Linked DNA regions of Dyadobacter pollutisoli. The protein of the gene in region 1 binds, or shares a complex with, the protein of each later gene. Links are inferred from orthologs where the notes say so. Each region holds a gene or a part of one and is shown on either strand. Other genes may lie near its edges. The genes, in order: rpsT and rpsO.

The links.
Region 2: rpsT (region 1) and rpsO share a complex: the UniProt entries of both Bacillus subtilis proteins name them as parts of the 30S ribosomal subunit. The link is inferred for Dyadobacter pollutisoli from one-to-one orthologs.

Annotation. Positions count from the first base shown.
Region 1 is NZ_CP112998.1:1,635,726-1,651,465, forward strand. The notes cover bases 8,268-10,943. They hold rpsT (30S ribosomal protein S20), read left to right. Parts: upstream 8,268-9,311; coding sequence 9,312-9,575; downstream 9,576-10,943. Other genes in these bases: folP (dihydropteroate synthase), read left to right, coding at 8,268-8,362; cdaA (diadenylate cyclase CdaA), read left to right, coding at 8,400-9,203; ON006_RS06875 (lactonase family protein), read left to right, coding at 9,747-10,943. Outside these bases: ON006_RS06825 (FKBP-type peptidyl-prolyl cis-trans isomerase), read right to left, coding at 23-451; proS (proline--tRNA ligase), read right to left, coding at 527-2,002; ON006_RS06835 (hypothetical protein), read left to right, coding at 2,184-3,485; ON006_RS06840 (hypothetical protein), read left to right, coding at 3,609-5,165; ON006_RS06845 (shikimate kinase), read right to left, coding at 5,219-5,722; ON006_RS06850 (BT_3928 family protein), read right to left, coding at 5,752-6,843; ON006_RS06855 (DUF1599 domain-containing protein), read right to left, coding at 6,884-7,429; more of folP, read left to right, coding at 7,511-8,267; more of ON006_RS06875, read left to right, coding at 10,944-11,021; ON006_RS06880 (ABC-F family ATP-binding cassette domain-containing protein), read left to right, coding at 11,154-12,767; ON006_RS06885 (gluconate 2-dehydrogenase subunit 3 family protein), read right to left, coding at 12,847-13,482; ON006_RS06890 (GMC family oxidoreductase), read right to left, coding at 13,513-15,252; ON006_RS06895 (L-threonylcarbamoyladenylate synthase), read left to right, coding at 15,423-15,740. UniProt on the Bacillus subtilis protein: Binds directly to 16S ribosomal RNA.
Region 2 is NZ_CP112998.1:2,404,939-2,420,907, forward strand. Bases 263-3,167 are described here. They hold rpsO (30S ribosomal protein S15), read right to left. Parts: upstream 1,901-3,167; coding sequence 1,625-1,900; downstream 263-1,624. Other genes in these bases: ON006_RS09875 (polyribonucleotide nucleotidyltransferase), read right to left, coding at 263-1,515; ON006_RS09885 (LptF/LptG family permease), read right to left, coding at 2,005-3,167. In the rest of the region: more of ON006_RS09875, read right to left, coding at 1-262; more of ON006_RS09885, read right to left, coding at 3,168-3,498; ON006_RS09890 (START-like domain-containing protein), read right to left, coding at 3,498-3,890; ON006_RS09900 (ABC transporter ATP-binding protein), read left to right, coding at 4,295-6,073; ON006_RS09905 (2OG-Fe(II) oxygenase), read left to right, coding at 6,179-6,880; ON006_RS09910 (Ada metal-binding domain-containing protein), read left to right, coding at 6,883-7,152; ON006_RS09915 (DNA-3-methyladenine glycosylase family protein), read right to left, coding at 7,136-8,047; holA (DNA polymerase III subunit delta), read right to left, coding at 8,105-9,124; ON006_RS09925 (acyl carrier protein phosphodiesterase), read right to left, coding at 9,194-9,796; ON006_RS09930 (FKBP-type peptidyl-prolyl cis-trans isomerase), read left to right, coding at 9,894-10,409; ON006_RS09935 (deoxycytidylate deaminase), read right to left, coding at 10,519-10,995; ON006_RS09940 (DUF922 domain-containing protein), read left to right, coding at 11,066-12,151; ON006_RS09945 (ComEC/Rec2 family competence protein), read right to left, coding at 12,159-13,949; ON006_RS09950 (T9SS type A sorting domain-containing protein), read right to left, coding at 13,954-15,243; ON006_RS09955 (PhoH family protein), read right to left, coding at 15,224-15,969. UniProt on the Bacillus subtilis protein: One of the primary rRNA binding proteins, it binds directly to 16S rRNA where it helps nucleate assembly of the platform of the 30S subunit by binding and bridging several RNA helices of the 16S rRNA.

The DNA.
Region 1 (15,740 bases):
ATCCTGTTTAAATCTGCGTCAATTAATTGATCCCTACCAATTCCAGTTCAAAAATCAGGTCCTGGCCGGCTAGCGGATGATTTGCATCCAAAATAACATATTCTTCTGTCACCTCTCTGATCACCACAGGGATTACCTGTCCGCCATCCTGGTGCATGTTGAGTGTACCGCCTACTTCCAAAGGAATGTCAGCAGGTATCTGGTTTCGTTCAAAATTAATGATCATATCTTCGTTGACGGGGCCATAAGCCTCAGCGTTAGGGATATGGATGGTTTTTTTGTTGCCAATTTCCATTCCCGTTACGCCGTCATCAAATCCTTTTATCACCTGTCCGCTTCCAAGTAGAAAGCTTAATGGTTCACGTCCTTCCGAAGAATCAAAAAGTTGCCCGTCTGGTAAGGTTCCTTTGTAATGAACCTGTACTTGATCACCTGCCTGCGCCTGCTTCATTGTATGTTAACTTAAATGGTTAAAAATATCCCTCTTTTTGTTCCTCTCGGAACTGGGAAAATCGGGGTGGTAAAATTAATATGCCCGGGCGAAGACAACTCTTCCGGCGGACGGTTTTCCAGAGTAAATACAAACACCTGCCTCCGCTTCCTGATCGAGTGGAATACAACGGATGGTAGCTTTGGTTTCCTCCTTAATTTTTTCTTCTGTCTCCGAAGTTCCATCCCAATGTGCCAGCACAAAGCCTCCTTTGTTGTCCAGTACCTCGTTAAATTCTTCGAATGTATCTACGCTGAAAGTATTTTCTTTTCTAAACGCCAGTGCTTTATTGTAAATCGAATCCTGAATGTTGTCGAGCAGGTCCTGAATGTAAGAAGCAATGCCATCCAAAGAAACCGTCTCTTTGGTTTTTGTGTCCCTTCTTGCTACTTCAACAGTACCATTTTCAAGATCACGGCCGCCCAGTGCCAGTCTTACAGGAACACCTTTCAGTTCATATTCCGCAAATTTATAGCCTGGCTTATAAGCGTCGCTATTATCGTATTTTACGCTGATACCCAGTTTTTTAAGCTGCTTGGTGATTTCACTCACTTTTTCAGAAATCTGGGCAAGTTGTTCCTCGTTTTTATAAATCGGAACGATCACCACCTGGATAGGGGCCAGCTTGGGAGGCAGCACGAGTCCACTGTCGTCCGAGTGCGCCATGATCAGAGCACCCATCAGACGGGTGCTAACACCCCAGGAAGTTCCCCAAACATGTTCCAGCTTGCCTTCTTTGTCCTGGAATTTAACATCAAACGCAGTAGCGAAATTCTGGCCTAGAAAATGGGAAGTACCTGCTTGAAGTGCTTTCCCATCTTGCATTAATGCCTCGATACAATAGGTGTCTTCTGCTCCTGCAAAGCGTTCGTTAGCGGTTTTTACGCCTTTAACAACTGGCAAAGCCATCCATTCCTCCGCAAAAGTCGCGTATACTTCAAGCATTTGTTTGGTCTCTGCGATCGCCTCCGCAGCAGTAGCGTGCGCTGTATGGCCTTCCTGCCAAAGGAACTCAGCCGTACGCAGGAAAAGGCGCGTACGCATTTCCCAACGCACGACATTGGCCCATTGATTAATGAGCAGCGGAAGGTCGCGATAAGACTGTATCCAGTTTTTATAAGTACTCCATATGACAGTTTCAGACGTAGGGCGCACGATCAGCTCCTCTTCCAGCTTTGCGTCCGGGTCCACGATCACACCTTTTCCGTTGGGATCATTTTTTAATCTGTAGTGGGTAACAACAGCACACTCTTTGGCGAAACCCTCAACGTGTGATGCTTCTTTACTCAGATAAGATTTTGGGATAAAAAGAGGGAAATATGCATTGGAATGTCCGGTCTCTTTGAACATATCATCCAATGCGCGCTGCATTTTTTCCCAGATCGAGTAACCATAAGGTTTAATAACCATACAGCCTCTCACCGCGGAATTTTCGGCCAAATCGGCTCTTTTTACTAACTCATTGTACCATTCGGAGTAATTTTCACTTCGGGTTGGCAGGGCTTTACTCATTCTTAGGATTATTTTGTAATTGAAATGGAGTTTATCGTTAAATAGTACCTCCTTTTTTAGGAGTTGCAAAGATAGTTTTTTATGTTAACTTTGGAATTAATGTATTGTAACAGACGTTTACTTACTTGTACGGAACGGAATTTTATATATATTAGCAACAAACTTTTAATCCTTTAAAGCCATGAGTACGATCAATAAAGCAAAATATTTGTCTTTGCTAGTGTTGCTGGGAGCTTGGGGATGTACCACAAATCAATATGTATCACGTTCGGGTGGCGGATATGACGACCTTTATGGCGGGAATCCTAATTCCGGAGTTGTGTTAAATGACCGAGGTGCAGATCAAGTATCCCGCTCTGACAATCCGGATTATACTTATACCGGAGACTACGCCGAATCAGGCACCAGCGACTACTACGACGAATCATACCTTTCATCACGCAGTGTAAAACGAGCAATTTCCAGTGATGTAGGTTACAATGCAGGGTTTACCGACGGATATAACCTTGCCACAGCCAATACTTTACCATATTATGGCGGCCTTGGTTCTTACTGGCCAGGCAGCGCAATGAATATCGGGTTCCAGTTTGGATTTGGTAACTCGTTCAGAATGCGTCCTTATATGGGCTTTGGAATGGGTTCCATGATGCTGGGATATTCGCCTTGGGGATACGGAAGCATGATGGGATATGGTTATGATCCATTTGGTTATAATTCATGGGGTTACAGTCCATGGGGTTACAGCAACTATGGATACGGATATGGTGGCTACTATGATAGCTTCTACGGCGGAGGCTATGGTTACAATCCCTGGGCCTACAGCCGTCCGGTGATTGTCGTAAATAGCAATTATGAAAGAGGTCTTTCAAGAACTTATGGACCACGTGTTGCTTCCAATGTAGGTGGCAGCAGATCCAGAAGTAATGATCGTTATAACTCGGGTTCTGTAAATACGCCAAGATCAGCCACAGGCTCGGGGGAACGCAGCGGCAGAAGATCGGCCAATACGGTTTCGGCCAGTGATACTTACGCTTCACCAAGATCATCCAGAAGTTACGGACGGAGCGGAGTCGCCGATGCAGGTGGCAGAACAAGCGGCGAGTCTTACGGTTCAAGAGGAGCCTCGGGAGAAGGAAACAATGTGTACTACTCTCGTCCACGTTCATCTGGTAGCAGCAGCTATTCTTCTGAAAGTGGGAACACAGGAAGTTATGCTTCACCACGTTCGTCACGCGGAAGCAGCGGAAGTTCCTACAGCACCCCGTCTTACAGCACCCCTTCACGGAGCCGGTCGGATTATAGTGCTCCTTCTTCACGCGGAACCTACTCTACACCAAGCAGAAGTACTGAATCATACAGTGCACCCACCAGGACTTACAGCGCACCAACTTACAGTGCACCGTCAAGAAGTTACAGTGCACCAGCCAGCAGCGGTTCGTCAGGCGGTGGAGCTACCCGTTCTTCGTCAAGAGGACCGAGATAATTGTAGCGGCCCGTGCGTGACGCATAGAATTTGATATACAAAACCCTGCAAGATGTCATAATTTTGCAGGGTTTTCGTTTAGCTAATAGTTAAATTAAGATTCCGGTTATCAGTAAAAATGCCATGACAAAACCATATTTATGGGCATCACTCACCATCGCCCTGCTCGCTTCCTCTACATCCTATGCTCAATATGCAGCCGACGCACTGCGCTATTCAGAAATGAATCAGACCGGCTCGGCCCGGTTCCAGGCCCTGGGTGGAAATCATGCATCATTAGGAGGCGACCCAAGCGCCATTCACGGCAATCCTGCAGGATTGGGGTTCTATACTCGTTCTGAACTGACTATTAGCCCTGCTGTAACTGGTATCAGTACGAAAACCGATTATCTCGGAACAGGCAATTCAGATAGTAAAGCCAATGTTAATCTGGCGCAGGCATCGTTGGTGATAGCCAGTCAGCCGGGCTTTCAAAGGAAATGGAAGCGATCGTCACTGGGCATTTCGTTTTCACGCCAGCAATCATTTCAAGATACTTATTATTATTCGGGACGTAACAACAGGAGCGCATACCTGGACAATGTTGTTGAGAATGTGAACAGAAACAAAACCTCTGTTGCGCAACTGGAAGCCGATTTTGAAAGCGATCCAACCAAAGGCGGACCAGTCGCTTTTTCAGTGCCCGCAGCTTATTATCAGATGTACCTGATCAATCCGACCACTGCGGCTGGCCCTCCTTATAATGCCGTTGATCAAAGCAGTGTGGTAGATCAGGCAGGGTCTTATAGTGCAACTGGGGCAAACACCCAATGGACTCTTGCCTACGCGGGAAATCTAAATGACAAATTTTACATTGGTGCCAATGTTGGTTTCAGCAGGCTGCGTTACAAATACAGCCGTACCTTCCGTGACAATTACATTGACAGCCCCGAGCTAATATCCATCGAACAGGGTGAGGACCTTACCGTGACCGGAAGCGGTATTAATCTTTCGGTTGGTGTGATATATAAAATCAATCCAATATTTCAACTAGGCGGAACAATCATCAGCCCGACATTTACGGCCATTAAAGAGACTTTTTCTCAAAACGTGAATGCTCAATATGTCGACAACCTGGTGACGGGTCCTGACGGAACATTGATCACTCCTCCATATTCAACCTTGCCTCTTGCACCCAATGACTTTGAGTATAACCTGGTAAGCCCGCTAAGGGGCAATTTCGGGGCTACCGTTTTTTTACAGGACAAAGGTTTTATCACAGGATCTATAGAGTACGCGGACTATAGTATGATGCGTGCTAAAACCAGTTATTTGAGCAGTACTGACAATACTAATTTTAAGAATGATACAAAGGCAGAGATCCAGGATACATATAGAAGCGCAGTCAATTTCAGGTTAGGGGGCGAGTTTCGGGCGAATGTATTCCGGGCCCGCGTCGGAGGTGCCTATATTTCCGATCCATACCTGAGCAGAAATGATGGCATCGACAGAAGCAAGCTATTGTTTTCGGCTGGTGTGGGTGTGAGAACGAGCAGATTTTTTGCCGACCTGACTGGCACGATGACCACGTATAAGTCTGCATTTACTCCTTATTCTTTGAACAATGTACAAGATTATTCCTCCGTTGAAATTTCCAACAAGCCTGTTAATGTGATGTTGACGCTGGGGACTTTCTTCTGAAAGAAAAATAATGAAATGAATTTAAAAAGACCTGCAAACCGCGGGTCTTTTTGTTATAGAAGGGGTTCGAGGACTTCCAACAGGTGTTTCACCTCGATCTCGCCGCTCAATGTCATATCGGCCTGGGAGTAGTAGGGTAGGCGCTCGGTTATTTTACTTTGTAAAGTATCTTGTAAGGAGGCTGTTCCCGAAAGAATCGGCCTGTCGTCTTTGCCGTGGTTCTCGATCCGTCGCGCCAGATCAGCGGCCGGTACGTCCAGGAAAATGCTGATACCCATTTTTTTGATAAAAGACATATTGTCATAAAAACAGGGGGTACCCCCGCCCGACGCCAATACGATCGCTTTTTGAGCTCCCGTTTCCTTTAATATCCGGCTCTCAACTTCACGAAAGTAAGTTTCTCCTTTTTGACTAAAAATAGAAGGAATGTCCATCTGCTGATCTGTTTCAATCAACTTGTCGAGGTCAACGAAGCGGTATCCCAATGCCCGCGCCAGTTTTTTGCCAAGGGTAGTTTTGCCGGAAGACATCATTCCGACGAGTATAATGTTTTTCATTGAATGCTGGTTCTTCCGCAGAGCTGCTGCTATTTTACCAATTTTATAACTTCCTCAGCGGTAGGAGTGTCATTATAATGCCACTTTCCTTTAACCGTTCCCTCTTTCAGTAGCCACAGGCCGGGATTGGAACGTGAAATCGTCTTCAAAACAGTCGCGTCCACGTAGTAATATGGCGCGTTGAGCTGATGTTCGTTCAGGAATTTCTCGATCTCAGAGCTATTGCCGGAAGTTAGAATGACGGGGTCAATGCCCTTTGTCCGTACGTTATTGATGAGCTTATTCATGTCCGGCAAAGCAGCCGTGTTAATGTCGGTCAGATTTTTGATGATCAGAAACAGCTTTTTGCCTTTGAATGTTTCTTCGGTGAAATCTCCTGCATCATTCCATACTTTGTAATCGGTGATCTTTGGTTTAGCATCCTCATTGAGAACCACCATTTCTTTGAAAACCAGGGTCGTGTCGCTCGGGTACTTTTCGAACTCGAATTTTTCACCTCCTTTTTCGAAAATATACAGGTAACGAATCGGTTCCGAAGGTTTGAGTTGAGCGGGAATGTTAGCTCCCACACGATATGGCAGCAGATCAATAATCGGTAAATGTCTCAAAGAGTACACGGCAATCGCGAGCGATGCAATGGTCGAAATGACCACAATGATACCGGTGGGGAAGGCTTTGAATTTTTTGCGGTAATAAACGATGACAAGAATCAGCGCCAGCAGGAACAAATCTTTTCCAAATGAAGTCCATGGAGTGAGTTTAATGGCCGCCCCGAAACATCCGCAGTCGGTTACCTTGTTGAAATATGCGGAGTAAAAAGTTAGGAAAGTAAAAAACAGAATAATAGCCAGAAGAAGCCATGAAATCGTTTTTGGCTTGTATGCCACCAACAACGCAATGCCCAGGACCACTTCGGCAGTACATAGGAATACCGAAAAGTAGAGGGCAAACGGAACCAGTGAAATGAAAAAATCATGGAAAGCGGGAAGATCAGCTGCGAATACTTCGAAATATTCTTCCAACTTGTATTGGGTCCCGATCGGATCGTTGAGCTTGATCAGACCGGAAAATATGAATAGCAGTCCTACTATGACACGCGAAATCTGAGCAAGAATTTTCATTTCAGATGGGTTAACGGGTTCGCCTTCCGGCTGGTTATGATTAGTTAGTCTGCAATGAATTGGATTTAATCAAACAGAAGACAGAGTAATTGATAATGTCCTGGTAACCAGCTTTTACGCCTTCAGATACCAATGTGTAGCCCTGGTTATCTTCAATTTGTTTGATCCTTAGCAGCTTCATCAGGATGATATCGGTCATGGAACTTACGCGCATATCGCGCCAGGCTTCACCATAATCATGATTCTTATTAAACAAAAGCTCTTTTACTTCGTTCACCTGAATATTATAAAGAGTGGTTAGATCCGACTCGTCGATGATTTGCTTGCCCTCGCTGGAAGCGATCTGGATCAATGCCATCACGCAATAGTTGATAATTCCGATGAATTCGGAGGATACATCTTCGCTGACCTTTTGAACACCTTTTTCCTGAATGGTGCGAATTCTCTGAGCTTTGATAAATATTTGATCCGTAATGGAAGGAATGCGCAGAATGCGCCATGAAGTTCCGTAATCTTTATTTTTTTTTGTAAAAAGATCTTGGCAATACTGAATGATTTCCTGATATTCCGCTTCTGTGGATTTCACTGTTTAATTGGTTTACTGCATTTGTGGCGTTAGTAACAAATTACCTCATATTCATCCTATTGCCCGCATTTAACAAGATTTATGTCGCAAGTTAGCAAAAAAACGCTCAACGTAAGAGGTCAGCTTTTCGATCTGTCAACGCCAGTGGTGATGGGAATACTCAATATGACCGAAGATTCTTTTTACTCTGAAAGCCGTGTTGGAACCCACAACGAGCTGATTGACAAAGCCGGGAAAATGATCGAGGAAGGAGCGGGCATTATTGATATCGGCGGCTATTCTACCCGGCCCGGTGCGAAGGAAATTGACCAGCAGGAGGAGGGAGATAGGATAGAATCGGCTGTCGAGCCGCTCAGTAAGTATTTTCCTGATTTGGTGATTTCTGTTGATACCTTTCGTGCTCAGGTGGCAAAAAGAGGGATACAAAAGGGCGCACATATTATTAATGATGTTGCTGGCGGGAGCCTGGATATGGAAATGTTTGATACGGTGGCCGCATTAAAAGTACCTTACATTCTGATGCACATGCGGGGAACACCCCAGACAATGAACCAAATGACGACATATGGCCAGCTAATATCGGAGATTATCAGCGACCTTCAGGCCAAAGCCGTTGAGCTAAGAAAGAGGGGAGTGGCGGACCTGATTATTGATCCCGGGTTTGGATTTGCCAAGACGATCGCACAGAATTTTGAATTGATGCGGCATTTGCCTGAATTCAGTTTACTGGGGTATCCGGTGCTGGCAGGAATTTCGAGAAAGACAACCATTTACAAAACGCTTGGAGTTTCAGCGGATGAAGCATTAAATGGGACCACGGTGCTTAACACGCTGGCATTACAACGGGGCGCCTCCATTCTTCGTGTGCATGATGTCAGGCCGGCGATAGAAGTGGTAAAACTATGGATACAGGCTGGTAACTGTATGAATTAAAATAGTAATTTAGTCGCGAAATAATATTGATTTTCATATGCGTGTGGGTTTTTTGAACATCAATTGGGCTGACGTCCTGGATGTTTTTTTAGTGTCTGTTCTTCTTTATCAGGTATATACGCTGGTGAGGGGAAGTATTGCAAGCCGGGTTTTTCTGGGCTATTTATTTGTATATGTTTTTTATCTGGTTGTAAAAGGATTGGGTTTGGGCCTGCTGACTGCCATTTTACAGTATTTTATGGGTGTGGGAGCTGTGGCTTTGATCGTTATTTTTCAACAGGAAATCCGTCGCTTTCTGCTCATTATTGGCAAATCAACGGTGTATACCAATAATGGTTTTCTCAAAAAGGTAATGGGGAATTCCGTAAGGGATTTCAAAGTGGAAAACCTTAGAGACATCATTGATGCCAGCAAAACCATTGCCGCTAATTTTACCGGGGCCCTGATCGTAGTTAATAAGCGGGACGATCTGAGTAAATATGTGGAAACGGGAGAATTGTTGGACGCCCGTGTTTCCAAGCCACTGCTTGTGTCGCTTTTTAACCAATATAGTGAGTTGCACGACGGCGCCGTAGTGATCGTGGACGGGGTTTTAAAGGCCGCCAGATGCGTACTTCCTGTTGCAGATGGCGTGGACGTACCCTCCTCACTGGGCTTTCGTCACCGGGCGGCAATGGGAATGAGTGAAGCTACTGACGCGATTGTTATTGTTATTTCAGAGCAGACAGGCAAGATTTCACTGGCCGTGGAAGGGGAGCTGCACAGCAATATTCCATATAACGAGCTGGAAATCCGGATCGAAGAGTATCTGGCATCGGACGTTCAGCGGATGCCGAAGTAGCCGATGAAAGATTCTCAAATATATTTCCCGCTAAATTTGGCATTTTAAGAAGCAATTTCTATTTTTGCAAACCGAAATGAGAAATAGAAAAATATCAAGTACAAAATAATGGCAAATCATAAATCAGCTTTAAAAAGAATTCGCGCTAACGAAACTAAGCGTTTGCGTAATCGTTACCAGCACAAAACTACACGTTCGTACATAAAGAAATTGCGTGAAACGACTGATAAGGCAGTAGCTGTTGAAGTTTACAAAACTGTTTCTTCAATGTTGGATCGTTTGGCAAAGAAAAATATTATCCATAAGAAAAAAGCTTCTAACCAGAAGTCGAAATTGGCCAAATTGGTTAATTCACTTGCGATAGCAGCATAAGACTTTTCTAAAAGGAAATAAACCCCGGTAACTTAATTGCCGGGGTTTATTTTTTTTATTGTATATTGCGATTTCATGAAAGAAACCTTGTAGGGCGCTCCGCCCTACAAGGTTTCTTTCATGAAATACGTTTTATATTTTTCAAACCACCTAAAACCTAAATTCTGGTACATGAAAAAAGTCGCATTATTTGCCGGTTTGGCAGCTCTTGGAAGTCTTCCGTCGGTTGCCCAATCACCCATTAACTTCAATGCACGCGGTCTGGTTGTAGTTTCGGACGCAGATATGGCAGCTTCGGCACTTGTTGATGGTAAGTTATTGAGGGACGTCACATCGAGAGATCAGTTAACGACCATCAAATTTCCGGTTGAGAGAGGAAGTAAAGGGTTAGGTACCGCATTGGTGTCCAATTCCGCCCTGGCAGGCTCGAAGGGACTAGCTGTTCCCGTAAACGGGGGGCTGGCCTTTGTTTTGGAAAACCGAATCAGACCGGAAGATGCTGTTGCTGAGTATAAAGATCCGGCAAAGGAATTTCCGGCGGGAGAAAAACTTTTTGTTGTTGATATAACAAATCTGGCTGCTCCAAAAGCTAAGTTTGGTTTCCCGGTAGGCAGAAAGCCAACAGCGATAGATATCAACAAAAACGAATTAATCCTTTCTACAACCGACGCCGGTAAGGAATTGGTATTCATTGAAGCCGGACCGGACGGTAAGCCTGCACGTTTCCTGAATTTGCCAGCAGCTATTGATACAGCCAATAAGATCGTTGATCTTTCCTGGCATCCATCGGGTGATTTTATTGCTTTTACACTGGACAACTCCAATGAGGTAGGATTATATAAAGTAATCAGAGAAGCTGGCAAGTTAAAAAATGTCGAAATGGTTGGTAAGCCAATAAAAGTGGGTACAGACCCTACCTTTGGACGTTTCTCGCCTGATGGAAAGCACTATCTGGTGCTGGATTCAAAAGCTGCGGCTGGAAAAGGTACCGCAGAAGGGGATGTAGTGGTTGTTGATTTTTCAATGGATGGCGCCGTCGAACACAAAGTGGCAGGGCAGGTTCCGGTAGGTATCAACACCGGCTCTTTTGCGATCAGCCCGGATGGGACAATGCTGGTAGCAGTAAATGCAGGAAAAAGCGGCGCGCCGTGGACAGAAGCAGGAGCCGGAACAGGCGCTTCGCTCACATTATGCAAAGTTGCGGCGACTGGCGTCCCTACGAAAGTAGCCGACTATCCATTTGAAGGTATTTTCCCTCAAAGTGTCGCATTTGATAAAGACGGCTCTAACCTGGCCGTTGGCGTTTGCGAGTATCTGGAGTATGGCAGTGGAAATGGCGGTGTAGAATTCTGGAGTGTAACAAAAGGGGATACCCCGGCACTCAAAAAGCAAGGCGCGAAGATCAGCGTGGGCAGAGGGGCACACACGTTACGCGTGATTCCTTGATCCAATCAGTTTTTAAATTGCAACGGGCCGGCGATTACCGGCCCGTTTTGTTTGCTTTTAGTTTATTCAAACATGCTAAATCGGCGTGTTTTTTGTAGTTTTGCGGTCTCATTCATAAAAATCAATTTTAAGATGATTACGGTTCAGAACGTATCCTTACGATACGGTAAAAGGGTATTATTCGACGAAGTAAATATAAAATTTGTCCCGGGTAATTGTTACGGTGTGATTGGAGCTAACGGGGCAGGTAAATCGACATTTCTGAAAATCCTTTCAGGAGAAATTGAATCGCAAACCGGAAGTGTCGGCATGAACCCTGGTGAAAGGATGACATTCCTGAAACAGGACCAGTTTGAATTTGATGCCTATACAGTAATGGATACAGTGATTTTGGGACACGAACGTCTTTACAAAATCATGAAAGAGCGCGAGACGATATACGAAAAGGAAGATTTTACAGATGCTGACGGAGAAAAAGCTGCTGATCTTGAAGCTGAGTTTGCGGACCTGAATGGTTGGGAAGCGGAAACCGAAGCAGCGCAGTTGTTGAGCGGCCTGGGGCTTGGAGAGGAGCTGCATTCGGCATTGATGAGTGATTTGAATGCGAATGACAAAGTGAGGGTGCTTCTTGCGCAGGCCCTGTTTGGTAATCCTGATGTTCTTTTGCTGGATGAGCCTACCAACAACCTGGACGTGGAGACAGTTTTGTGGCTGGAAAACTTCCTGGCGGATTTCAAAAATACGGTCATCGTTGTATCCCATGACCGCCACTTCCTCGACGAGGTTTGTACGCATGTGGTAGACATCGATTTCAGCAAAGTGCAAATGTTCTCAGGTAACTATTCATTCTGGTACGAATCCAGCCAATTGGCCTTGAAGCAGCGCCAGGATGCGAACAGAAAATCAGAGGATAAAAAGAAAGAACTTGAAGAGTTTATTCGCAGGTTTAGCGCCAATGCTTCAAAATCCAAGCAGGCAACGTCCCGCGCGAAACTATTGGAGAAACTGACGATCGACGATATCAAGCCTTCGTCCCGTAAGTACCCATACATTGCATTCAAGTCGGAAAGAGAAGTGGGTGATCAGCTTTTGCGCGTTGAGGGATTGGCCAAAACCGCAGACGATGGTACCAAGCTTTTCGAAAACCTGAGCTTTAATGTTAATAAGGGTGATAAAATTGCGTTTGTAAGCCGCAATGTAATGGCTATCAGCTCGTTTTTTGATATCATCAATGAGATTCAGAAAGCGGATAAAGGTACTTACACCTGGGGCGTTACAATCACCAAATCCTATTTCACCAAGGACCCTACATCTTTCTTTGATGTCGATCTAAATCTGGTGGACTGGCTTCGTCAGTATTCTGAGGAGAAGGATGAAAGCTTTATCCGCGGGTTTTTAGGCCGGATGCTTTTCTCGGGAGAGGAGTCGTTGAAGAAAGCGAAGGTGCTTTCAGGAGGTGAAAAAGTACGTTGTATGCTTTCTCGCACCATGCTTTCGGGTGCGAATGCGCTGGTTTTGGATGATCCGACCAACCATCTTGACCTTGAATCCATTACGGCATTGAACAATGGTCTGATCGATTTTCAGGGCTGTCTGTTGTTTTATTCCCATGACCATCAGTTCGTGCATACCATTGCCAACCGGATCATTGAGATAGGGCCAAAAGGTATTCTCGACAAGTTGATGACCTACGACGAATTCTTAAAAGACGAAACCGTCAAACAGCAGCGACAGAAGTTGTATTAAGAAAAATAGAATAGCTATAAAAAGAAACAGGCCTTCGTTATCGAAGGCCTGTTTCTTTTTATAAGGATTACAATCCTGCTTAATCGTAGCTCAAACCGTACTGTTTCAGTACATCCGCCGGAACGCCTTCCCAAACATTGGGAGTATTGCCTACGTAGCCAAGGTCATCGATACCTATCCTTGACGTATAAAAGCCCGATGCTGTGAGGTTACGCATCAAATTAAAGAATGCCACGCCCTGGCTTAAAGCAGGTTTTGCTTTTTCAGGATAAGCGATGTCGTCAATGATCTGCAGTTGCTGCGCTTTGGTACTGAGGGTAAAATTCTTCTTGAACCGTTTGTTTGATTCGATATCGAGCCATTTGAGTCCTCCCCGCAAAGGAATCTGGTTTTGAGGCATATCCTTGGCGATAAATTCTATAAAATCGGGGACACCTGCTTGTGAAGCGCTTCCTGATTTTGCATCGGCTGGAATAATGATATCAACAAGAACTTTTATCGTGGCTAATTCAGCAACTGTGAAAAATTTCTCTTTCATCAATTTGGCGTCACGGATCGCTTCTTCCTTTTGCCTTCCACCCGGGATCTTGATCGGGGTTTCCGGTGGGGTCATCGTATCTAGTTCTCTCTGCTCGGCAAGGGCTACCTGCGGATTAAGCGCGGTAATTCCCAGAGAGCTAAGCGTCAAGGCTTTAAGTGTATCTCTGCGTTTCATAAGGTATGATTTGAAACAATGTTCAAATGATTAGATATTTTTTGATTTAACCTGATCAACAATGAATTCCGATGCTCTCATAGATAGTGCAAGGATCGTCCAGGTCGGGTTTTTATCCGCTTGTGATACGAAAGAACCTCCATCTACCACAAATACGTTTTTAGCATCATGCGCCTGGGAGTACTTGTTGAGTGCCGAAGTTTTCGGATCATTACCCATTCTCACAGTTCCTACCTCGTGAATGATACGACCGGGGGCTGCAATACCATAGTTGGTGTCCGCACCTGGTTTTACACCATTGGGAACTCCACCCAATGCGTGAATCATTTCTTCAAATGTATCATGCATGTGCTTGGCCTGCTTGATCTCGTAATCCGACCATTTGTAGTGGAAGCGAAGTACAGGAATACCGTATTTGTCAACTACATTCGGATCGATCTCGCAATAGTTGTTGAAATCGGGTACGGCTTCACCACGGCCGGCCATTCCGATATTCGCTCCGTAGAAGCGCCGGTAATCCTCTTTAAGAGAAGCGCCATAGCCACCAGCAGGCTTCATCACACCATCTTTGGTAGCATATTTACCGTTCAGGTGCTCAATTCCTGAACCGAAACCATAACTTGGCATACCCATACCACCACCGTATTCGATGTGATAACCTCTTGGGAAATCCAGTTTTTTGTTGTCCAGCCACCACGGCGTATACACGTGCATACCACCTACGCCATCTTCATTGTACCGCTTGCGATCCATTAAATGAGGGAGGAATGCTCCACGGGACGCGCCTGTGGAATCATGCAGATATCTACCTACTACTCCGCTGGAATTGGCAAGTCCATTCGGGTGACGGTCTGATTTAGAGTTCAATAGCAACCTGGCCGACTCTCCTGCGCTTGCCGCAAGTACTACCACTTTGGCTTTAATTGTATGCTCGGTAAGTTTTTCGCGGTCTACATAAGATACGCCTGTTGCAAGTCCCGTAACAGGGTCGGTCAAGACCTCACGCGCCATTGCATTGTTGATCAAGGTTACGTTACCGGTCTTGATAGCAGGAATACAAAGAACTGATGAAGAAGAGAAATCCGCGTAGGCCTGGCACGAGCGAGAACATTGACTGCAATAAAAACACACGCCGCGCTGATCATTGATGGGTTTGGTAAGGATCGATAAACGCGAAGGAATAACGGGAATGTTCGCTTTTTTTCCAGCTTGTTTAAGGAACAATTCGTGCAAACGTGGCTTGGGAGGAGGAAGGAAAATACCATCCGGCTCATTATCGATGTTTTCAACAGTTCCAAAAACACCTATCAGCTTATCTACTTTGTCATAGTACGGTTTCACATCGTCATAACCGATCGGCCAGTCATCGCCAAGGCCGTCGATGCTTTTTCTTTTAAAATCTTTTGGCCCGAAACGCAGAGAAATCCTACCCCAGTGATTGGTGCGTCCGCCGAGCATACGCGAGCGGAACCAGTCGAATTGCGTTCCATTTTTACGGGTATATGGTTCGCCTTCCAGTTCCCAGCCACCCCATGCAGCATCGAAGTCTCCGAATGGGCGGTGGGTTGAAGCACCGCGTCTCGGTGATTCGTAAGGCCATTTTAATTGCGTAATGTACTTTGGATCAGCAGGATCAAAATATCCGCCAGCTTCCAAAAGAGCCACTTTGGCACCCTCTTTTGCAAGTTGGTAAGCTGCCATTCCACCTCCCGCTCCTGAGCCTATTATGCAGACATCAAAAACAGCAGGTTGTTCTTTGATTTGAAACATGGTAAAAGGGTTTTAGATAGTATTATTTAATCAATAAATATAAACAGGGATTGCGTAACGGGGTGCTTTTATGCCAAACTTTCAGGGTTATTTAAAAACAATCTAAATGAGATGTCGCGGATTTAAAATTCACAGGAGTTATTTTTGTATTCTTAAAATCGAACAATATTTTGGCAATCACCGGAACTGAACTAAACGTTGCAAAAGAGTTTCTTATTAAAGGAGAACTGGTAGCAATTCCTACCGAGACCGTGTACGGGCTGGCCGGAAATGCGTTGAATGAAAAAGCAGTTTTGTCCATTTTTGAAGTAAAAAACAGGCCTGCGTTCGATCCCTTAATCATTCACACGGATTCGGTCGAAAAGGTGAAAGAATACGTGTCGGATTTTCCCGAAAAAGCGCAGCGACTGGCTGAGCACTTCTGGCCTGGCCCGCTGACATTGCTCTTGCCCAAGAAGCAAATTATTCCTGATCTGGTCACTTCCGGA
Region 2 (15,969 bases), 760 kb from region 1 along the record:
TTCAGTACCTGTCACTTTGAAATCCATATCACCCAGGTGATCTTCGTCTCCCAAAATGTCAGAAAGTACTGCGTATTTACCTGTTGCTTCGTCAGAAATAAGTCCCATAGCGATACCCGAAACCGGCGCTTTGATCTTTAATCCTGAATCCATCAATGCAAGTGATCCTGCGCAAACAGTTGCCATAGAAGAAGAACCGTTCGATTCCAGAATGTCGGAAACAATACGGATGGTATATGGATTGTCCTCCGCTTGTGGCAATACTTTTTTCAAAGCACGCAATGCCAGGTTACCGTGCCCTACTTCACGACGGCCAGGTCCGCGGTTAGGCTTCACTTCGCCTGTCGAAAATCCGGGGAAATTGTAATGCAGCATGAATTTGCTGTAACCATATTTCATCGGTGTATCCACGATTTGCTCGTCGTTTTTGGTACCCAGGGTTACAGTTGTCAATGATTGGGTTTCTCCTCTTGTAAATAAAGCAGAACCGTGTGCATTTGGCAAAAAGTCAATTTCAGAAGCAATCGGACGAACTTCATCCAATTTGCGACCGTCAAGACGAATCCGTTCGTCTAAAACCAGACGTCGTGAGGCTTCCCAAACCAGATCATTGAAATAACGCTTAGCCAATCCCAGGCTCACTTCCTCTTCCTCACTGATACTTGCGGTAAATTCTTCCCAAACAGCTTTGAAACCGTCTTTTCTAACCTGCTTGTTGGTAGAACCTCCTTGTGTTACCTTATAAATCTTATCGTAGGCGAACGATCTTACGCGCGCTTCCAGTTCTTCGTCAGAAGGATCGCCATCATATTCCCTTTTCTCTGTTTTACCAACAGCCGCTTCAAATTCTTTCAAAGCAACACATTGATCTTTAATAACAGCGTGAGCTATTTTCAGTGCTTCGATCACTTCTTCTTCCGACACCTCGCTCATCTCACCTTCCACCATCGCGATGTCATTGTAAGTAGCTCCTACCATTAGCTCAAGTGTAGCGCGTTCCAGATCAGATGAACTTGGATTTACTACATATGCGCCATCAATCTTCGCGATACGCACTTCTGATACAGGTCCTCCAAAAGGGATATCCGACGCAGCAAGTGCCGCTGATGCCGCCAAAGCTGCAAGTGCGTCAGGCAATGCATCCGCGTCAGCAGAGATCAATAAAATGTTTACCTGTACTTCTGCGTGGTAATCGTCCGGAAACAAAGGGCGCAGAACGCGGTCCACCAAACGGCTGATCAATATTTCGTGATCTGACAGTCGGCCTTCGCGACGTTGGAAGCTTCCCGGAATCCGGCCGGCAGATGCAAATTTTTCCTGATAGTCAACCGATAGCGGTAAAAAATCAAGACCTTCCTTAATATCCTTGTTAGCGACAACCGTAGCCAGCAACATGGTGTTACCCATTCTGACCACAACCGAACCATCGGCTTGTTTTGCTAATTTTCCTGTTTCAATGGTGATTTCCCTTCCGTCTGGTAAGGTTATAGTCTTGGTAACTATATTAAAGAGCATAGAATGTTTGATTTTTTGTAGCTGTGAAATGCCATCCTGACATTTCTGATTTTTAATTTCCGCAAAAAATCAGGGAACTTTCATAGTATTGAAGTTCCCTGATTTTAAATTACTTACGTATGTTCAATTCGGCAATAATCGCACGGTAGCGGTTAATGTCCTTTTTGTAAAGATAATCCAACAATCTTCTACGCTTTCCTACCATCTTAAGAAGGCCTAGTCTTGTGTCATTGTCTTTCTTGTGCGTTTTTAAGTGCTCGTTCAAATAGTTGATACGGTACGTAAATAAAGCAATTTGTGATTCAGCAGATCCAGTGTCTCCGCCTTCTTTCTTAAACCCTTTCGATTCGAAGATTTCAGCCTTCTTTTCCGCGGTTAAATACATGATTGTAACAACAGATTAAATATTTATAAGTATTTTACAGCACCCTGCTGCAAATAAGGTTGCAAAATTAAGATTTTTATCCCTATTATAAAAATATAATTTAACTATGATTGCATAAGCTGGGTTTTACCAAATCTACTTGCCCATCTTGTTTTAATTCTTTTGATCCACATTTGGTATACATCTTTCTCGAAAAGCCTTGAATCACTTTTGGCCCGATCGATGAAATACACACCCGCCAGAAACAATACGGTATTGGCCATCCAGGCTCCTACCGGCACAGCAAGCAGTCCTTCTTTCACCCATTTGTCGCCCTGATTGGTTAACACATACAGCAGGATAAAGAACAAAATCGAGACCAGTACCGGCACCCCGAAGCCACCTTTCTTAATAATCGCTCCCAATGGCGCACCTATCAGGAACATGATCAGGCACGACAATGCTTGGGTATATTTATGGTGTTTTTCCAATTCATACTTCGTCGCATCTTTCAGCTTCGTTTGCAAATAATCCGTCTGCGATTTCGTATAGCTGAGCATACTGTTTGACGCACTTTTAGTATTCAGCAGGATTTCCTTCTTCAAACTGTCAGAAACCGGCCTGGCCAGCAGAGAATCGATCCACTTGCCTTTTTTAATGTTCTTATCCGTGCCCTCTCGGTAGTTGTAGGAATAATACTGCTGACTACCTGCTACCAGGTTCTTCTGTGTTTCATTGTACGAATTACGAAGCGAATCAGCGGTCGAGGTCAGGTCCGTGATGTTTTTCATAAACTCATGGTATTTGAACTGCCCCTCGTCAGTACGCTTCATTCCGAAAGACGAAAGGCTTTCCGTCAGCCGGTAATGCCTGAACGAATTCCGGCTGAAATTAGAAAATCGTGAAGCGCCTCCTCCCGGCGTCGTAATGTACACCGGACGCGAACTCGATGAGCCGTTTTCGTCCGTATACCGGGTTCCATTGTAAAGCTCGATGACCAAATAACGGTTCTCATTAATAGAGTACATTCTACCGGAGTCTGCCAGGATAATTTCAGTATTGCCCAGTTCGTACGAACGGTTGTTATGCTTGTAGATCACCATGCCGATCAACTTGCCGTTTTCCTGCTTCTTATCAACCTTAATGCTATATCCGGGTAAATCGTTATAAAAGATCCCTTCCTTGATTTTCAAAGTAGCTTTTGTGGTTTTGATATCATATAGCAGACTGTATCCTTTGAGGTTAGCCCACGGAGAAACCCGGTCATTGAAAAAAAATGAAAATACGCTGATACCTACCGCAACGATGAAAAGCGGCGCCATGGCTCTCACGACCGATATTCCTGCACTCTTAATAGCTGTGAGTTCAAAAAATTCCCCGAGGTTACCGAAGGCCATCAGCGAGGACAGCAACATGGCAAGAGGAAGCGCAGTAGGAACGGTAATCAGACTAAAGAAGAAGAAAAGCTGGGCATAGTCTATAATCCCCAGATCCTTCGAAACGAAGTCATCTATGTAAAAGATCATGATCCTCATTAAAAAAACGAAAACCACGACCGACATTGTAATAATAAACGGGCCCCAGAAGGACATCAAAATAAGCTTATCCAGCTTTTTCATCAACTACCTACTATTTCTCTTAAATTATCAATAAATCCATCCCACAACGAATTCAGTTCATCCTGGTCACGATTGGCCGAGTAGTCGATCACCCGTAAAAAGGTTGTCTGGGTTAACTCGCTAACTTCCAGTTTTAGTTCCACATGGTTGTTATCGAGGTTATCATCGCTCGTATTTTCAAAGTCAAATCTTACTGCTTTGTTAATTCTTAGTCCGGTTTGCTTGGCAATGTGACTGTCGCCATCCCATTGAAAATCGAAACGGTGGTCAGGCAATACGGTTACTTTTTCGGCAAACCATTGTTCCAGACCCGAGGGTGTAGAGATATATGGAAATAGTACTTTGGGAGAGGAACGCAATTCGAATTCAGTAATAAACTTATATTTTTCCATAGGTACTAAAATTAAAAAGGGTGACCTTATCAGTTCCTGTCTTACATCCTGATTTAAAAATTGTAATATAGCATAATTCGACAATAAATGCCTGTAAAGTTAATTTTGCTTTTTTTAATAAATCATAAATTTGACATTAAATTCGAGAAACTGATTGCGTGATAACTTTATTTAACATACTTTTGCACCACAATTACGACGGCGGGGTAGCTCAGATGGTTAGAGCGTAGGATTCATAACCCTAAGGTCGGCAGTTCGATCCTGCTCCCCGCTACATTGCAATTCAGACATCCCCACCGGATGTCTTTTTTATTGTCCCTGCTTTTTGCCTGCTTGCAGAATTAAATTTCCAAACTTTCGGTTTACCATTTTAGGTTACACCACCGTATTCACCTCAGAACTGTATGAAATTATTACTCCAGTATCTTAGCCGGTATAAAGGGCTTATTTTGCTGGCCCTCGCCATGGCCGCTATCAACCAGATCTTTTCACTTCTAAACCCCTACATTCTCGGAAATTACCTCATCGATCCATATGCCAACAAGGCTGAGCAATTCAGGACCAACGGCATGGAAAATGAATTTTTCAAAGGTATCCTCCTCGGTTTGCTCATGATCATCGGCACCGCCATGATCTCCCGCATCGCCAAAGCATTTCAGGACTATGTAGTTAACGTCGTAATTCAAAAATTTGGTGCCAGCCTGTACACCGACGGGCTGCGGCACGCACTGCGTCTCCCCTTCCAGGATTTCGAGGACCAGCGCAGTGGAGAAACATTATCGGTACTGCAAAAAGTAAGGGCCGACTGCGAAAAATTCATTACCAGCTTCGTTAATGTGCTTTTTGCAACATTGGTCGGCATCGTGTTCGTTGTAATCGTGGCGTACAAGTTAAGCCCTATGCTGCCGCTCATTTACCTCGTCGGATCGGTAGTACTGGCATTCCTGACCAGCATACTCAGCCGCAAGATCAAAGCCATTCAGAAGAATATCGTTAAAGAAACCACTGCGCTCGCAGGTTCTACAACTGAATCTCTAAGGAACATTGAGCTCGTCAAAAGTCTCGGTCTTACCCAGCAGGAAATCACCAGGCTTAACACAACCACATTCAAAATCCTCAAACTGGAACTCCGCAAGGTGAAAAGCATTCGCTCGATCAGTTTCATTCAGGGTACTTTTGTTAACTTTTTACAGCAATGCATCATGTTCGCGCTGCTGTTTTTTGTGTTTAGAGACAAAATCACAGTTGGCCAGATGATGATGATGCAGTTCTATTCATTCTTCATTTTTGGACCATTACAGGAATTGGGTAATGTAATCCTTTCCTACCGTGAAGCGGAAGCTTCGCTCAACAACCTGCAAACCTTGCTGGCAAGACCTGTCGAGCACAAACCATCGAATCCTGACAGCATCAGCGAAATCGAGGCTTTACAGTTCGATAATGTGAAGTTCCAGCACCAAACTGCCACACGTCCTGCTCTGGAAGATATTTCGTTCGACGTACAGCGGGGAGAAACCATTGCATTCGTTGGTCCTTCCGGATCAGGCAAGACCACATTGGTGAAATTGCTCGTAGGACTATATCACCCTAACGCCGGGACTGTATTTTACAATAATTTTAATGGCAACAACATTGATTTTGACGAAATAAGGAACAAAATAGGCTTTGTAACACAGGATACGCAGCTTTTCTCCGGTACTATCAAAGAAAACCTGCTGTTTGTGAACCCCACTGCAACCGACGAAATGATCAATGATGTGCTCATGAAAGCGGCTTGCTACAACCTGCTTTCGCGGGCCGAAAATGGCATTGATACTGTGATCGGCGAAGGCGGCTTGAAACTGTCTGGCGGTGAACGCCAGCGGCTGTCCATTGCACGTGCACTGCTAAGAAATCCAAACCTGATCATTTTCGATGAAGCCACGTCCGCATTGGACTCATTGACCGAAGAAGAGATCTCCAATACGATCCGCAACATTACTGATCAACGTCAGCACATTACGGTCATGATCGCGCACAGGTTATCCACGATCATGCATGCGGACAGGATTTATGTTCTGGAAAAAGGTAAGATTGTTGAAACCGGCAGCCACGCGGCCCTTTTGGACGAAAAAGGCTTGTACTACGCTATGTGGCGGCAGCAAATCGGTGAGCGTAAAAGCGAGCAGATCCTGTCTGCCTGATCGCGCATTTAAAGGTTAGCAAGATTCAGGTTTCGTAGGCATACTACCCGGGATAATTTTGTCAGAAACAATAAAAGGTTTTTGCACAGGATTATCCCGATTTTTATGAAAGACACCCAGGAATTGAACTGGCCGCTCATTCACGACAGCATGCATAGTACCGGTTATGCGCTCATTAGCAATGTACTGGATCCCGATGAATGCAATGAGCTAATCAGCCAGTATGACAACAAACCGCTCTACCGCAAAACGATCGTCATGGAGCGCTACCGCTTCGGCCTGGGTGAATACAAATACCTGAGCTATCCATTGCCCGGCATTATTCAGCATTTGAGAGAGACCTTTTATCCTAAACTGGCACCTGTGGCCAACAAATGGATGCAGGTACTGAACATTCCCAAAGTGTATCCGGCAGAGTTCAATGAGTTTCGTGACCAATGTCATAAACTGGGACAAACCAAACCGACCATACTGATTCTCAAATACGGCGCTGGCGGACACAATACTTTGCACCAGGACCTTTACGGCGAAGCGTTTTTCCCGATCCAAATGGTATTGTTTTTGAACCAACCCGACCGTGACTATACCGGCGGAGAATTTGTAATGACACAACAAACACCCCGTGCACAGTCCAAAGCCATTGTACTGAAACCCCAACAGGGCGATATCCTCCTTTTTACTACCAATTTCAGGCCGGTAAAAGGCTCCAAAGGCTACTACCGGGTTAATATGAAGCATGGGGTGAGTGAAGTTCACGAGGGGAACAGATATACCCTCGGTATTATTTTTCACGATGCATTGAGTTGATCATGATCAAACATTTGGAATTAGGCAAGCCTTCATTTGCAACAAGCCGTAAGCTCAAACAGCTTATTGACAATGGTTTGATTAAATTTGGAGGAAATAAAAACCTGAAAATATACGGTACATTGGCATGCAGGTCAGGCAAGCGAATGAAGCGGGAGAACCGGGTTTTCTTTTCTTCCGGTCAAGAAGCCGTAGCGAATGATTATCGACCGTGCGGACATTGCATGAAAAAGGAATATCAGGATTGGAAAAAACTCACGAAAGGTCCTTAACCGCCAGACTGCGCCAGAGATAAAACACGAGGTAGCTCTCCCAGCCTTTGAATGCATTGAAAAGTGCCTCTATTTTAAGCGTTTCGCTTCTGTCCTGAATAATATTATGATGGGAAAGCGCATTCAGCAAGCCAATGTCGCCGTGCGGAATGCCTTCCGGCTCCTTCAACGACTTCATCAGCGCGTAATTGGCCGTCCAGGCACCGATTCCTTTGTGGTCCGTCAAAGCCCTTTTTCTTGATGTAAAATCTGGCAATGCTTCGATGGCTGACTTGCTCAGCGCCCCACTTGCAAATGCTTTGGCAATACCAATGATGTACTCCGCCTTTTTCTCCGAAAACTGCATGGCTTTAAGCTCATCCATTGTGGCCTGCGCGAGTACTTCGGCCGTCGGGAAGACAAAGTAATGTTGCCCGTCGTGTTCAATTTTACCGCCAAACCGCTCCACCAGCCTGCGTTTCACCTTATAGGCAAATGACAAGTTGATCTGCTGCCCGATAATGCACCAGCAAATTGCTTCAAACAAGTTATCAATACCAATCAATCGCAGACCTTTAAAATCATGGACCATGTACGCCAGTCGCCCATCCAGGGCCAGCAGATCATAAAATGGCTGAATACTTCTCTGCATATCAAACCATTCGGTCACATATGCAACCAAGTAGTTCTTACTTGCTGGCGATACATTGCCCTTCAAAACCGCTATTTCAAGAAATGGGCCACTTTCCCGAATGCTCGTCAGGACTATTTCTCCGTCGATTTCAAGTGCTTTATAAATGGTATTATCGCTGATGACGTGCAAGCAGTCATCGTAATTTCGGTTTAGGAACCATAGACATTCCTGAAAGCTGAAAAGCGCCGGTATCGGTACTAAGATCTGTTGATCAGTGTTCATGCATCAAAATTACCAGTGATCCCACCCCTCCAAAACCTGATTCTTGCTGCATTGAGGTTAGTGAATGATTTTAAAAACAAGTTCTTTGAGTAATTCCCCTTCCGAAGTAGAGACACCATCCAGCCCCTTCATCCGTCCGTCGCATTCGCGCAGGTAATGAATGATATTGACGACCTTACCTAGCGGATAGTTTCGCGCAGCCAGTAAATAGTCTTTTACAAAATAAGGATTTACACCCAGCTCGGCCGACAAACCCTTTTCGGTCTTGTCCCTGCTGGCATGCGTGAGCAATAATTTGGAGAAAAACCCGAACAGAATGATCAGGATCGGCGCCAATGGATTGTCTTTTGAATTGGCTGAAAAGTACGTCGCGATCTGGTTTGCTTTCATCACGTCCCGGATCATCAGCGCCTTTTGAAATTCAAATACATTATACTCCTTGCTGATACCCACAAATTTCTCGATCGCCGCCGCGTCGATCCCCTCATCTACCCGAAGGTTCACCATGATCTTCCTGATCTCGTTGGAAAGCCGTTTCAGATCGTTACCGATATTGTCTACCAGCATTTGAACCGCTTTCGGGCTTACCTTCACGCCTTCCTGCTGGCAAAATGACGAAACCCAGTCGGGTAATTTATTATCGTACATCTTCTTGGACTGCACGACCACGCCATTGGTATTAAATGCCTTGATAAACGTCTTTCTCTCGTCCGCATTGGCATGAAAACAAAATACCAGCACGGTACTGTTCAATGGATGCAACGCATACTCTTCCAGCCTCGCCTGCTGTTCTTTTTGCTCAATACCGCCCAGCTTGTTGGCGTCTTTTACAAGAATCAGCTGCCGTTCGGCCATAAATGGAAACCGCCGTGCGTAGCTAAGCACACCTGCTACGTCCGTGTCTTTTCCATATAACACAAACTGGTTAAATCCCTTCTCTGCCTCCGAAACCACACGTTTTTCCAGCTCCTCAGCGATGGAATCAATGTAGTAAGGTTCGTCTCCGTGCAGAAAATAAAGCGGTTTGTATTTTTTGCTTTTTATTTCTTTGAGAATGATGTCCGGTGTCTGGGCCATTGTAAAGTTCCGGCGCGCCGGGAGAATTTGAGGTTAATGCAGTTTCAAATTTACCAGTTCTAACCGATTTTAGGCCGCATTTTCTTGAATAAACTGATCGGCGTTCTTTTGGAGATCGGGAAAAAAAAGCAAAAACTTCTCGTAATAAAACGCCTCATTTTCCCGCAAATCATTGACTGCATTGCGGATAGGTTCCAAAAACGGTGCACGCCGGGACAGCCGCTGAAAAGTAATGTCGATACCCTCCATTGTCGCGTAAGTCGTGAGCCAGTCCTGCCTGACCATCGACCGTACCATCGGGATCATTTCCTCAGGTATCAGGTGCTCGTTCCGCTCGATCAATGCGTACATGCCATGCGCGTATGCAAACAATGGTTCAGGATTATAGTCATTGAAATTCCTGGCCAGAAAGTAGTCAAAGTAAATGTCCATCACGATCCCCGCCAGCTTCCCCTGCGCTTTGGACGCAATATCCTTGGCTTCGTGGACCTGCTGGTGCGTGTCCGTAAAGAAATCAATAAAGCGGTGCAGTTTGAGTCCTGTGACGTAATCCTTATTCCAGGTAGCAGTTTTTTCTTCGGTTAAACGTCCTTTGATGAAATCGCCGACATAATTTCCCATAATCACCCCCTCGTCGCTGCCAGACAATAAAATGTGTGCTAAAAAATTCATACAAATGACATTTTGGCAAATTTGCCGTACGTTTGTTCCAGCCAATCCAGATGGAACAATTATTTTACAACAACCATTATTTTAATCAAACTAGCAAATGAAAGTCGAAAAAAATAACGTCATAGCATTGATATATAGCCTTAGAATTCCCGATACCGACGGAGAAACTGATGTAGTCGAAGTGGTGACGGAAGAGGATCCAATGTATTTCATTCAGGGCATCAGCGGCCTGCCAGAAGGCTTTGAAACTCAGATCGAAGGCCTGTCAGCAGGAGACACTTTCGAATTTGTTGTGGCCCCGGAAGAAGGTTACGGTGAATTTGACGAAGAAGCGATCGTTGAGCTGCCAAAAGCTGTATTTCAAATGGAAGACGTAGATCAGGAAGAGCTTCTTCAGATCGGTAACATCATTCCAATGACTAATGAAGACGGAGAAAGAATGCACGGTCAGGTAGTCGAAATCAAGGATGACCTGGTGGTGATGAATTTCAACCATCCATTGGCAGGAAAAGAAATGCATTTTTCAGGACAGATCCTCTCGGTACGTCCAGCTACTCCCGAGGAAATCAGCCACGGCCACGTGCATGGCGCGGGTGGCGTGCATCATCATTGATTTTAATGAGTGAATGGGTGAGTTAGTGAATGAGTGAATATCGGATCCATTCACCCATTCACTCATTCACCCATTCACCCATTCACTCATTCACTCATTCACTCATTCACTAATTGACCCTATACTGCTCCACCTCCACGCCGAAGCGTCTCAAAAACTCCACTCCCTCTTCTACTGCAATGCCTTTGTAAGCGGCGTAAGAATTCAGGAATATCACCTTTTTGATTTTCATCGTGTAAATCACCCTCGCACAGGCAATGCAGGGCGCCAGGGTTACGAAAAGCGTAGATCCTTCAATATTTGACCCATTTTTTACTGCAAAAAGAATAGCATTCTGCTCCGCATGAAGCGCCAGCGAGCAGCTTCCTTTTGCATCCCTTGGACAGCCTGTTTCAGGAAACTCTTCGTCGCAGTTATGCGTACCTGCCGGCGGGCCATTGTACCCGATCGAAATAATCCTGGTATCCTTAGTAAGCACGGCACCTACCTGCGCTTTTATGCAATGAGAGCGTTGAGCCAAATTTTTTGCCAACTCCATATAAATCTCATCAAATTCCGGCCGCAAATTCGTTGTAAGTAAAGTCATTCGTTGTTTCAATAGAAATTTATTGCAAACTTATATAAATGACGACTGGATTCAACATCGTTTCAAAAGTATGATAAGGAGCGTTCTGCTAGGTCTTATATTGGTAGCCAAAAGTTTTTCTGCGTTTTCACAGCAGGAAAGGATTGTTTTGGACTTAGCCAAAGAATCCGCGGCGTTGTTTAAATCCTACAAATTCTTCATTCAGGACGTTGAAGATCAGCGGACGGTTCCTGGCACTGCAATGGGCAAGGTGATCGCGTTGGGAAAAGAAATACCGGTAGTACTACCTGCGAAGGCTGATAAGGAGCTGTTTAACTACTGGTCATTTGCTGCTCCCAAAAAACCACAGACGTACCTGCCGCTGTACATTACTATTAGGGATCTGTCCCTTATCGAAAAACGCATGGGACCCAATAAAGTGACGGGGGAAGTGAAACTTTCCATCAGGTTCAGATGGTACCGGAACATGCAGCCGGTGGAGCTCACCAACTATCAGACATCCGCCACTTACACCCGCCCGGAAAGGGATTACGACTATGCCAAGCTCGTCAAACAGCTTTTGGACCAGTCATTGACCCATTTTCAGAAATGGATGACGCAGAATGCCGGTAAAAATCCTGCATTGGCAAGAAACCTGCTGCTTGTTTTCAAGGAGATCAACAATACCAGTGCAGAAGATACTGTGTTTTATTCTCCCAAAAGACCACTGATCTGGGACGATTTCAAAGTCAGGAACGGCAAACCGGGAAGCCGTTACGCGGCGGCTGTTTTCACCAGTTTTGGATACGAAGGCCGGTCATATCCCAAAGATGACGACCTGGTCGTCGAAATCGGCCTTAAAATATTCATGGTCAAAAGCATGTCGTGGGCGCGTACGGACTCACGTAATGCAGGCACATTGCGCCACGAACAGATCCATTTCGACATTACCAGGCTGGTTGTTGAAAAATTCAAGGAGCGCCTCCGAAAAGCCGAGCTGACCATCGAAGATTACGACAGTGAAATCCAGTATGAGTTTTTGGAGGCGTTCAGGCAAATGAATACCGACCAGGAGCAGTACGATGGCGAAACCGGCCATGGACTTAATGATGGTGTACAAGCCGCCTGGGACCGTAAAATTGCTAATCAGATCGCCACTGTTTATTCTGTCCAGTAGTTTTGAATTAATTTATTTTTGGAGCTACAAATACTACTTCACCGATCTCCTTACTCACCACATAATTTTTGATATAAAAATCATAGGCATCGCGATCCGCAGCAAAACCGGCGTCACTGGCAATGTATAATGTGTTACCATGCTTGAAGCTTATAACAGCATGCCGGGGAACCCGGTGCGCAACCTGGTCATCGCCCATATAGTTGGCTATACTTCCGCCAAGCGAGTAAGTGACAAACAGCGCAGCAACAACCACCGAATATTTGAGATACAAATATCCCCTTGTGAAACAGGCGTACCAGATCAGCAGCACTAAAACATATAAAAAGACGACCTCCACGCGATCCAGAAGCAGGTTTTCGATTAGATAGCCTGGTAATAATTTCGGAATGGCTACTGAAAAGTCAGTCAGCCACGCTGCCATTTCTACGACCTTGCTGACAACCCATTCAATCCAGACGACATTCAGTACACTCACGAGCAGCAGGATAATCGCAGCGGGGAGCAGAATATTGGTAAAAAGAATTACAAATGGATTCACCAGCCAGAAATACGTCGGAAACTGATGAAAGTAGTACAAACTCAATGGAAATGTCGCCAGCTGGGCAGTAAATGACAATGCGGACACTTGCCATACATATTTAATGACACGATTCTCAGGAGCTAAAAGGCTTAGTATAGGCTCATATAGCAGGAAAATACCGGTCATCGCCAAATAAGAAAGCTGAAAACCCACATCATACAACGCAGAAGGATCAAACAGCAAAATGAGGAAGGCTGAGATCGCCAGCGTGTTCATCGCCTGATGCTTGCGGCTAAAAACCTCTGCTATTACAAACACAATGCACATTAATGTAGCCCGCTGAACGGACGGCGGGAGGCCGGTTACCATGGCGTAAAAACCCAGTAATGCAATCACTAAAAACAGATAGAGAAACCGCCCGTACTCCCAGCGCTTGACCCAGCCCAACAAAAAACTGATAACCAGAAAGATAATCGCTACATGCATCCCTGAGACCGAGAGAATGTGAATAGTACCCGACGATACGTAGTCATCCACCTGCTCCGTACCAAGGTCGTCGCGCCGACCCAGCAACATGGCTTTGACCAGGCCGTAAGCTTTGCCATTCCGAATATGCTGCCGAAATTGCTCATCCGCCCATTGTGACACCTGAATACTCCAAGACGCAGGATGGTTGCGCCAACCGGCATTCGTAACGACCTGAAATGAGCCAGGTCTCAAATAATCCGTCCAGAGAACTCCTTTGTTTCTCAGATATTGTTGATAGTCAAACTGGGCAGGATTAAGCGCTGCCACTGGTCTTTCGAACCTTCCCCATACCACAACATGGTCACCGGGATTGGGAATTATGTCCGATCCGGGGTCAATGCTGATGAGTGAATTGGTATGAATGCTAACCCATTGCCCATTGTTAAGAACGCGGGTTACGCTGGCTTCTAAACGCAGAGACTTGGGGCGTTTCTCGGGCAGGCTCCTGACTTCGGCTTCGTATGCAGTGTAATTTATACTTTGCAACACCTCAATTTCATCATTGCGCTGCGCTTCCACTGTTACTTCGCAGAATGCTGCGATCATGACCAGAAACAATGAAAAACTTGCCCCAAATGCAACTTTGGCACGTTTGAAATAAAAGCCACAGCAAGCCAGGGCCACCAGTAATGCCAAACCCATGAAGACAAACTGGCTGATATCCAGGAAAGACATCAACCAGTCGGCAAGCAAAATACCGGCAATAAAACACAGTACCATACTGACAAACGGAGCGCGTGTGAGCATAAGCCTACCGGACTACAAAACGTTTGGTAATGGTCTGCGAGGCGGTTGTGACCTTATAAAAGTACAGCCCGCTTGGGAAAGTCGTTACGTCGAGATTAGTACGGTTCGCCACATCAGCGACGACCTTTTGCCCTTTTTGATTGTAAACACTAACTGTGTAAACATCAAAATTGGGCGTAAAAATATTGGCAGAAAGTATTTTATTCACCGGATTAGGATAAATTTCCACCAGTACCTCGTCACCCGTGATCTTTGAGTATTCGACCAGCTTGGCCCTTCTCGGGCTCAATGCCAGTACGGCATGCATTCTCTCCTTTTGATCATTTGTAAAAATGCTCATGCAGGCGTCGGGAGAATAATCCATGTAATTTTCAATCATATTCCGGGTCACCGTCGAACGACATTGCGAGTAAACCGGTGAGCAGGAAAGATCTGTTGTTTCGTTTTTAGTATAAGCCGTGGGGGTATCATCACAGTAGTCGGTACCACAGTTCCGGTCGCCCCAGATATGGATCAGCCCTAGCCAGTGCCCTACTTCGTGCGTGGTAGTCCTGCCCAGGTTATAAATCGAGCTGGTAATAGCTGACGAATTCCTGCCAAAATACCTTGAATCAATGATCAGGCCGTCGGTTAATGCATCTGTTTCCTCATTCTCGGAAGTGGCAAGGCCATTGGTCCTGTCATTAATTTCCGTTACTACCGGAAACTGCGACGTGCCCAGATACCGGTCTGTCAGGCGGCAAACCCAGATGTTCAGGTATCGGTTGGTGACCCAGGCGGGAGAAATTGCCGCCAGGTCGTCCGCATCGCTGATCGGACTGAACTGCGCTTTGACATTGTAAGTCCGCAGGACCGTTACCAGTTTGAACCGGATCTTGGTGTCCACCGCCAGGGAATCGGTGTAAAAACCTTTGTAACCAGATGCATTGCCGTAGTCTTCATTCAGCACATCAATCTGGCTTTGAATCTGTTCGTCGGAGATATTTACGTTAGTTGCCCCCCCCACTTTGCGGTCGGTTTGGTTATGAACAACGTGCACGACAACCGGAATGGTAATGATCTCGTCAGCGGAAGTTCGCAGACTGGCCTTATTTGAATTGATATGCCGCTCTATTGCCTCCTCTGATCTAAGACGAAGGTTCAACAGTGCAGGATTCTTTGCCAGCCGGAGAGAGTCACGCTGGGTACTCGCACAACGTTCCGGTAATGTACCGGAAAGTTGTGCTGATACCAGCTCAGAACTGCCAAGGACGAGCAATAAGCCCAGCAGGATACTACTGCTCCGATTTTTCATAAGCAGCAAGAATATCCTTAACAAGCCGGTGCCTTACAACGTCCGAGCCATCCAGTTCTACAAAACTGATCCCTTTGATCCCTTTCAACACGGTCAGCGAATCAATCAATCCTGATTTCAGGTTCTTAGGAAGGTCGATCTGGGATTTATCACCGGTAATGATAGCCTTCGAACTCGGTCCCATCCGTGTCAGGAACATTTTCATTTGCATCGGCGTCGTGTTCTGCGCCTCATCCAGCAATATAAATGCATTGTTCAGCGTACGACCACGCATATAGGCCAGCGGAGCGATCTCTATGACGCGGCTTTCCAGGTAAAGTTTCAGCTTTTCCGGGGCGATCATGTCATCCAGCGCGTCGTAGATCGGGCGCAGGTAGGGATCTATCTTCTCTTTCAGATCACCTGGCAGAAAACCAAGGTTCTCCCCTGCTTCTACGGCTGGACGCGTGATGATGATCTTTCTAACTTCCTTATTTTTCAATGCCCTGACCGCAATGGCCACAGCTGTATATGTTTTACCTGTACCCGCCGGGCCTACCGCGAACACGAGATCGAATTTAGAGGCCTGCTCCACCAGTAATCTCTGATTCGGCGTTTTTGCCTTTACGACCAGCCCTTTGTTACCATAGATGATGACATCATCATCGTCTTCCCCATTTGCGACCGGCGATTTGACTATACCATTCAGATAGCCCTTTACATTGTCATTGGTCACCTTTCCATACT